DNA from 4 places in the Priestia sp. YIM B13552 genome. Region 1 is predicted to be linked to each of the others. Evidence: riboswitches for the same ligand, from Rfam matches in the RefSeq annotation. Region 1 holds a riboswitch; each other region holds the start of a gene.

Region 1 (2,200 bases):
TTTTCATCTGCAAAAGAGAGCGCATTTTTCAATACTGGATCAATCGTCTCTTCATTTTTCACCGTGACGGGAACATGTAATAAACTTGATGAAGGCTGCAGAATCAAACGGTCTTTTGATACGGCTTCTTCAATTTCACTGATCGTTAAAAGCTGTTCGTCCAAATTTTCACGCCAAATGTTTCGTCCGTCAATCACTCCTGCTGCCAGCACTTTATCACTCGGAAAACCATATTTATTAAGAGCCGTGAGATTTTCGCCTCGGTCATGCACAAAGTCTAAACCGATTCCTTCAACAGGAAGAGACACAACTTCTTTGTAGTGATCAACGCTGTCAAAATACGTTTGCAAAATGATTTTTACATTCGGTGCCGCTTCCTTCAAAGTTTGATAGACTTCTGTGTAAAGTGCCAGGTCTTCTTTTGATAGCGTTGTAGATAAAATCGGCTCATCTATCTGTACCCACTCTACTCCTTCTGCCTGAAGCTCAGCTAAAATAGTCGCATACAGAGGAACAAATTGTTCAACTACTTCTTTAAACTCATTTTTTTTATATCCTTTTGACAGCTTCACAAATGTTACTGGACCTAAAATCACGGGCTTGCCTTCAATATTCAGCTTCTGTTTTGCTTCTTTGTAAAACTGAAGCGGGCGATTTTCTATAAGAGACGGCGTACATTCCTCAAGCTCTGGTACGATGTAGTGATAATTTGTGTTAAACCATTTTGTCATCGTAGAGGCTACCGCACCTTTTGTTCCTCGGGCGATGTCAAAATACGTTTCAAGCGATACCGGTCCTCCGTCATAATCAAAGCGCTTTGGCACTAGACCAAACATAGTCGCTGTATCTAGCACGTGATCGTATAAACTGAAATCGCCGACTGGAATTAATTCAATTCCTGCGTCACGCTGTTTTTTCAGATGCCCTAGACGAAGAGCTTCAATCTCCTGAAGAAAGATATCTTTCTCTAGCTTTCCTGCCCAAAACTGCTCAAGCGCTTTTTTCCATTCTCGTTTTTCACCAATTCTTGGATAACCTAAGTTTGAACTTTTTACACTGCTCATTTTTTCCACTCCCTGTATATTTTTTATCGGTAAACTAAAAAATCTCTCTTTTCGAAATGAAAAGAGAGATGATACGCATACTTAACTAAAGTTGAGATAGCCTGTTTTTCTCAACACGTATTCCTCACTCCTCTCTATATCCCGTAGAGCTTAAGTGCATACAACAGGCAGGTCTCCTGACTTAGGTTCATCGCTTCCTATCCCTTCCCATTTCAACATGAAACAGTGGTTAATAAGTTGCTCCCCATTACAGTGGCGGGACCGCGCCGGCTTTTCACCGGTCTTCCCTTTTAAGCTGCGTACATTCGTTACACAGCACCTGATGCATTTTTATAAAATTGTTCATTCAAAACATATTCACATAAAATAAAAAGCCTCTCTATCACGAATAGAGAGGCATAGTATCTATGAAATCCTCTCTTATTTTTCAAAGCTGTACGCTTTGCAGGATGTAGCACCTTTTCAACAAGAATGTTAAATGGTTGCCGGGCTTCACAGGGCCAGTCCCTCCGCCTCTCTCAATAAGAGTTTTAATTGTTTATAATATTTTGAATGTAGAGTCATCTTAACACCTTACATTTATGTTGTCAAAAGAAATTTCAAAAAAATTAGTTTTTAGGAGGCGCTGACGCTAACTTTTGCCTTAACAATTTGTAATCATCTTTTCGATGCGTTTCGATTAAATCTTTTGCTCCCTGGTGATATCCTGACGAATAAATGTACTCTACCGCTGTTTCGATAAGCTTTCTTTTTTCTTCGGCACACTCCCGGTCCATTAAGGGGAACAGTCTACCTAAAAGGTCATTTAAATCTTCCTTGATAAAACGATCAAGCCCTTCTTGCATCTTTTCGTTTGCCATGATTGCTCCTCCATTTGCTGTGTATGTTCTAAGCCTCTATAAGCAGGCATTTCACTGTAAATTCCAAGATAAAGTTAAGTCATTAAACAGTATATCAAGTGAATGTTTTTCTTTAATTACATATGTAATACAAATATATGACAAATATAGAGAATATATCATCATTCATTATCTATTATAACGTTTGACTGAGCCTTCTGCTACAAGGTTTCGTTAAGAGTTATGCACATTTTTCCAAAAGAGGTTGAGACATAACAAAATGAATTCAATCTAAAG
Region 2 (2,200 bases), on a different contig from region 1:
AGTCGTGTATTATAATGATCCTCATTTAACATTGGTAGCTATATAAGTAGAAAAACAAGAGCTGATTTTTTGCTCTTGTTTTTTTATGGCTCTTTATATCCTATAAAAAGAATAGAGTTGAAATAAAAAAAAATGTACGCTATGATATGGTAGTTACTTCTATTATTCTGATAGTTTAAAAGGTTCATATATATCAAACAGCAACAGTAAAGATGCCAAGAAGGCTTAATAGGGAAACTGGTGAAAGACCAGTACTGCCCCCGCAACTGTAAGTGTGGACGAACGAGTATAACCACTGTGGAAAAATCACGGGAAGGTTCTCAAGTAGAATGATACACAAGTCAGGAGACCTGTCTTTATTGTGAAGTTTCTATTTCTCCGGGGAGCGGGAAGGGAAACGTTGGCTTAAAGTGGCATTCGTGTACACTCTTATTCTGACGTTTTACCCGCTCGCATATTAGCGAAGCGGGTTTTTCTCGTATCGCAAAACTACATATCGTGCAAAAAAGGTGCGCAATGTCCACATTGCGTTAAATGGGAAGTCTGGTGTGAAGCCAGCGCGGTACCCGCCACTGTGAAGATGAGCTGATTGCATATGCCACTGTATTCGGGAAGGCGCAATCAAGTGATGAATCGAAGTCAGGAAACCAGCCTTTTTCTAATGCGAAGCTTACCCTACGGGATATAGGTGGAAGTGCAAAAACTTAGTTTGAATTTTTCTGCGCCTCTATCATTGATAGAGGCGCTTTTTTTAGTAAAGGAGCGAATGAGTGTGACGACGTGGAACTTAAATGGAACAAAACATCACGTATTGATTTGTAATGGAAGCAGCTGTATGAGAAAAGGTGGAGAAGAAGCCACGCAAGCTATTCGAAATAAAGTGACAGAACTGGATTTGGATGAAACGGTTCATACAACGCGTACACGTTGTAACGGACGATGCAAAGATGCTCCTGTAGCTATCGTCTATCCTTCAGGAGATTGGTACAAGCAGGTCACTGAAACCGTGGCTCATCGGATTGTCGAAGAACATTTAGCAGGAGGCTGCAGTATAAAGGAATCGCTTATTTATGAATATGATCAAAATGGTTTCGTTTCTCCGGAAAACAGTGACTCCATAGAAGGAATTGACAAAGTAAAAAGTAACGCATAAAGGAGGAGCTAGCATGAAAGGTAAACTTTTAGTTATTGGATTTGGGCCGGGAAGCTTTGAACATATTACACAGCGAGCAAGAGAAGCCATTCAAGAAAGTGATATGATCATCGGTTACAAAACCTATGTGGAATTAATTCAAGGACTGTTAACGAATCAGCAAATTATTAGTACGGGAATGACCGAAGAAGTAAGCCGTGCACAGGAAGCTGTAAAGCAAGCTGAAGCAGGAAAAACCGTAGCTGTCATTTCGAGCGGAGATGCGGGAGTATACGGAATGGCAGGCCTTGTGTATGAAGTGTTGATTGAAAAAGGCTGGAAAAAAGAAACGGGCGTAGAGCTGGAAGTAATTCCTGGCATTTCGGCTATCAATTCATGCGCATCTCTCCTTGGAGCGCCCGTGATGCACGATGCTTGTACAATTAGTTTAAGTGACCACCTTACGCCTTGGGAGCTAATCGAAAAAAGAATTGAAGCAGCTGCACAAGCAGATTTTGTAGTGGCTTTTTACAACCCAAAGAGCGGAAGACGAACAAGACAAATTGTTGAAGCGCAAAGAATTCTATTAAAGTATCGTTCCCCTGATACGCCTGTTGGTCTTGTGAAAAGCGCTTATCGTGACCGTGAAGAAGTCGTAATGACCAACTTAAAAGACATGTTAAATCATGAAATTGGCATGCTGACTACCGTTGTTGTCGGAAATTCATCTACGTTCTTTTACGACGATTTAATGATTACACCGCGCGGATATCAGCGAAAATATACCCTCAACCAAACGGAGCAGCCGCTAAGACCGCATCAGCGACTTCGAAAAGAAGCAGAACCATGGGCTCTCGATCAAGAAGAGACTGTAAAGCAAACAGCTTCGACTATTGAAGCAGTTCAGACCAAAACAGAAGAAACAGCAACTTCACGAGCTCTTGCAGAAGAAGCGCTTCAAGCAATTTTAGGTGAACCTACTTCTGCGGTCGTACGTCAGCCAGTACAGTCTATTTTCGAAGTGGCGGTTAGTCCAGGACTTGCTAATAAGAAATTCACGCCTGTTCA
Region 3 (2,200 bases), on a different contig from region 1:
CCTTAATTATAATGGTTTTCAGACAATTTTCCATCCTTTAAATACAGATAATACTTTAACTTATTCATAACCGACCGAAAATAGCCATAAACTTCAACAAATTCATACAAAAAAGCTTCAATCTTCAACAGATTAAAGGTTTCGTTTGACTAATTGACATTTATTTTAATATTTTTCCCTTTTGACTTCACACTCACAAAAACAAACATAGACACTAAGAAAATAAACAGAATAACGCCAACCATTTCAAAGTTTACTTCGGCCCATGGGTTAAAGAAAGTGAATGCTAAATAGAACGACACACCATACGCGAGGACAACAATAACCCAGCCCATCAAGCGGGAAGCAGATTGTCCAAATTTACTCGATTCATTTACCATTTTGTGTACAATCATCGAATCGATTGTATCTGTAAGCATCATGCCAAACATAAACACTAGTCCCAACAAAAGCGGCGTATACTTGCCTGCGTTCCCTACAGCTAGAGACCACACGGCCGTTTGACTGACCGTTTCGGCTGCTAAAGCGAACAATGCCCCTACAAGAATAATTAAAAAAGGATTCGTTGTTCCTTTTGCGATTTTCGGAATAAACTTCCCTTTTAATCCGCTCAGCTGAAACTCTTCTTCTTTATTTTTAGTTCGAAGCAAATGATATGTGTTTAATGTTCCAATCAGAAAGAGAGAGATAATGGATACCCAAGATGCAAAATGATCGAAATATGATGGAAACGTAAAATTCTTCATCACCACGCCCAGCACCCCGGCCGTGACGGCCACCATTCCTCCATGACCTAGTGAAAACAGCGTTCCGACCCAAGGGGCAAAACGGCTGCCCATTCTCCAATTATATCGGGTCTGGCCGTCAATAAAAGCTAAGTGATCTGCATCCAATCCGTGCCTGATTCCTAATAAAAAGACAAGTAAAAAAACTGATAAACCTTCCATTTCCTACACTCCTTTTTTTAAAATAAAACGTAAAAAAGCCTCAATTCTATAGAAATTGAGGACGTGTCGGCATATGAAAATAAACAGCAATTGCTCACTGCGTACCTTGATACACCGCCTCTTTCCTAGAAGAGTCAAGTGTACAGAATAGGTAGGTCTCCTGGCTTGAGATCATCATTTTCTACCGCCTTCCCCGTTTTGAGTGACGATAAGATAGAAAACTCCCTGCTTACAGTGGCTGGACCGCTCGAGATTTGCACTCGATTCCCTGTTACCTCTTACGCTATGTAAGAGCACCTAAACTGTGCGAATGATTCATTTTCTTCCTCATTATACTAGTACCGCTTACAAATGAATAGAGAAAATTCAAATAAAAAAGCCCTGCTAAGCTTTACATGCTTAGCAGGGCTTTTTAAAGCAATTAAACTACTTCTACCGTTACGTCTACGTTGCCGCTGATTGCTTTTGAATACGGGCAGTATGAGTGAGCTAGGTCTACGTATTTTTTCGCTGTTTCTAAATCTAAGCCTTCAATATGAGCTTCAAGCGCTACTCCAATTTTCACTCCTTGATCAGCTTTATCAGGAAGCAGCTGAACAGTAGCTTTTACTTCACTGCTTTTGATTTCTACGTTATGTTTTTTCAACATAAATTCTAACGCGCTGTTGAAACAAGCACTGTATCCAGCTGCAAACAGCTGCTCTGGGTTTGTTGCTGTTGTTGCTTCTCCACCAAGCGCTGGAGGTGTTGCAACGTCTAAGTTAAAGATGTTATCTAAAGAGTGAACTTCTCCTGTTCTTCCACCTGTGTTAACGACTGTTGTTTCATATAAAGCTTTCATGTATAAACCTCTCCTCTTTTTCATTAATTTTATTAAAAGTTTTTTGTTTATCGTTTCTGTTATTTAATTGTACACAATTTAATTTTAAAAAACAAGTATTAAATACATTAAAAATTCCCCAATAAAAAAAGCCGCGTATTTGCGACTTTTTCTTAATAATATTGAGACTGTTCGTCATAAGCTGATTTTCGAAAAATAGACAAGTTGGTAATAGCTCTCATCAGTTTCGTATTAAAAATAACATAATGAATAAACAGCGCCAGCACGCAGCCTAAAACGGCTCCTGTTAACACATCGAATGGATAATGAACGCCAACCCATACGCGTGAAAAGGCAATGAGTACGCCCATGACAACCCACATGCGCCCTGAACGTTTGAAATGCAGCCAAATGGTAAAAGTGATAACTAATG
Region 4 (2,200 bases), on a different contig from region 1:
AATAGACACAACATTCTGCGATTTCGAAATGTTAGCTTTTTTAAGCTAGCATTTTTTTACGTCTAAAACCGTTATGGTCTAAATAAGCTGAAACATTAGCACAATGATAAAAAAATCGTTTATAATGAAGTCAGACTTCTTACCATAGAATAGGGAGAAGGAACGAATAGATGTTGGAGGTAACATAATGAAACAATTTACGGAAGAAAAACAATTTCGCGAACAAATTAAGAACGAAACACTAAGCGTTGGGATTTTTACGACAACGTGGTGTCCTGATTGCAAACGTTTGGATATGTTCATTGATGAAATCGTTGACGAAAATACAGATAAAGCATGGTTTAAAATTGATAAGGATGAGTTTGAAGAACTTTCTGCTGAAAACAATGTAATGGGTATTCCTTCTCTTCTTGTATATAAAAACGGTGAAAAAATTGCACACTTGCACAGTGCAAATGCTAAAACGCCTGAAGCGGTCCGTGAATTTTTAGCAACTCTTTAATTCCTTAAGCTGCGAGAGCATTCTCGCAGCTTTTTTTGTGAGAATGGCTATTTCCATTTTTCCATGAGTGGGGTATACTAGGACAAGTGAATAATCGTAAAGCAATAAGGTCTCAATTTAAAGATTGAGTGAAAAGGGAAGTCTGGTGAAAAACCAGCGCGGTCCCGCCACTGTAAGCGCTCTGTGCGTAAGTCAGGAGACCTGCCTTATTGTTAGCTGTGAAACCTTCGAGGAAGGGTGAAGCAGGGTAATGAACATACATATCAAGTATAGTGAACGGATTCTTTTCCTGCTTATCTTGACGTTACCTGCTTTGCTTTCAATTGAAAGTAAAGCTTTTTTATTTTGAAGCTGCCTGCGAGCAGTATACATAGTCAAAGCGGAAAAACGGGATAGCGCTGCTTTTTGCATGATCATTTGCTTTTTCTTTAACGTGGAGGTTTCGTATTCACAATGAACAATATATAGGGGGAGTATTTAGATGAAAAAATGGCTTTCGTATTCCATTATTGCACTGTTAGTCATCGTACTTGCTGCATGCGGTGCAGGCAACCAAAGCAACAGTGATAAAAAAACGAAGCAAGATACGAAACAAACGTCACAAGCTGCATTTCCAGTGAAGGTAAAAGACGCGCGTGATAAAGAAATCACGTTGAAAAAACAGCCTAAGAAAATTGTTTCCTTAATGCCAAGTAATACGGAGATTGTATATGCCCTTGGCCTTGAAAAAAAATTAGTCGGTGTTACAAGCAACGATGATTATCCTAAAAGCGTAAAGAAAAAAGCGCAGGTAGGAGATATGAACGTTAATGCGGAAAAAGTTATTGCTTTAAATCCTGATTTAGTGCTGGCACACGCTTCAAGTATGGGCGTTTCGGATGAAGTATTTAAACAAATTGAAAGTGCGGGTATTCCGGTATTTGTTGTAAAAGATTCAACAACGTTTGATACGGTTTATGATTCTATTACGCAAATCGGTAAATTAACAGGTAAAACAAAAGAAGCTAATCAAACAATTAAAGACATGAAAGAAAAAGTAGCTTCAATTGAGAAAAAAGCAAAAACGATTTCAAAAGAAGATCGTAAAAAAGTATGGATAGAGGTATCAGGAGCTCCTGAGATTTATACAACAGGAAAAGGTACGTTCATGAACGAAATGCTTACTATGATCGGTGCGGATAACGTAGCAGCTAGTGAAAAGGGTTGGGTTAAGTTTTCTGAAGAGCAAGTTGTTAAGTTAAACCCTGACGTTATTATCGCAACGTATGATGCAGACAAAAATGAGATTATGAAGCGTCCCGCTTGGAGCAGCATGACTGCTGTAAAAGAGGGTAACATCGAGAAGGTTGATCAAAACAAAATCAATCGCTTAGGACCTCGTATTGTAGATGGCTTAGAGGACTTAGCAAAAGCAGTATACCCTGAGGTGTACAATAAATAAGAAGAGGGACCATATTCCAGTTCGAATTGAAAAGGGGATTGGTCCCTTTTCACATCTTAAAATTGAAGAACGGCCTGAGCTTTTAATCATGAAAACCGAGACTTCTTATAAAACATACAGCTCAGGGGTTTTAGGAACAGGCATTACGGAAACGGACACCTTTTACAATCGATTTGTTCACAAAGACTATTATTCAGATACTCCTTCTTTGGAGTATGAGCAATATTTGATGAAAGAAAATGTGCGCCATGAGCAAA

The links. Region 1 has a riboswitch for cobalamin ahead of metE (5-methyltetrahydropteroyltriglutamate--homocysteine S-methyltransferase). Riboswitches for the same ligand answer to the same signal wherever they lie in the genome.
Region 2: another riboswitch for cobalamin. It lies ahead of ACFX40_RS13105 ((2Fe-2S) ferredoxin domain-containing protein); the one in region 1 lies ahead of metE (5-methyltetrahydropteroyltriglutamate--homocysteine S-methyltransferase).
Region 3: another riboswitch for cobalamin. It lies ahead of ACFX40_RS23035 (HoxN/HupN/NixA family nickel/cobalt transporter); the one in region 1 lies ahead of metE (5-methyltetrahydropteroyltriglutamate--homocysteine S-methyltransferase).
Region 4: another riboswitch for cobalamin. It lies ahead of ACFX40_RS16350 (ABC transporter substrate-binding protein); the one in region 1 lies ahead of metE (5-methyltetrahydropteroyltriglutamate--homocysteine S-methyltransferase).

The regions. Positions count from the first base shown of each region.
Region 1 is NZ_JBHZOU010000005.1:340,444-342,643, forward strand. Features, by position in the region: gene metE (5-methyltetrahydropteroyltriglutamate--homocysteine S-methyltransferase) at 1-1,064, opposite strand, end outside; cobalamin riboswitch at 1,214-1,402, opposite strand; SAM riboswitch class I at 1,482-1,592, opposite strand; gene ACFX40_RS21105 (hypothetical protein) at 1,673-1,924, opposite strand; gene ACFX40_RS21110 (hypothetical protein) at 2,195-2,200, opposite strand, start outside.
Region 2 is NZ_JBHZOU010000003.1:193,340-195,539, forward strand. Features, by position in the region: gene ACFX40_RS13100 (hypothetical protein) at 1-46, shown strand, start outside; cobalamin riboswitch at 194-372, shown strand; cobalamin riboswitch at 491-670, shown strand; gene ACFX40_RS13105 ((2Fe-2S) ferredoxin domain-containing protein) at 773-1,153, shown strand; gene cobJ (precorrin-3B C(17)-methyltransferase) at 1,167-2,200, shown strand, end outside.
Region 3 is NZ_JBHZOU010000007.1:64,602-66,801, reverse strand. Features, by position in the region: gene ACFX40_RS23035 (HoxN/HupN/NixA family nickel/cobalt transporter) at 150-947, opposite strand; cobalamin riboswitch at 1,081-1,263, opposite strand; gene ACFX40_RS23030 (organic hydroperoxide resistance protein) at 1,369-1,788, opposite strand; gene ACFX40_RS23025 (undecaprenyl-diphosphatase) at 1,941-2,200, opposite strand, start outside.
Region 4 is NZ_JBHZOU010000003.1:829,491-831,690, reverse strand. Features, by position in the region: gene ACFX40_RS16355 (thioredoxin family protein) at 188-502, shown strand; cobalamin riboswitch at 593-725, shown strand; gene ACFX40_RS16350 (ABC transporter substrate-binding protein) at 984-1,943, shown strand; gene ACFX40_RS16345 (adenosylcobinamide amidohydrolase) at 2,032-2,200, shown strand, end outside.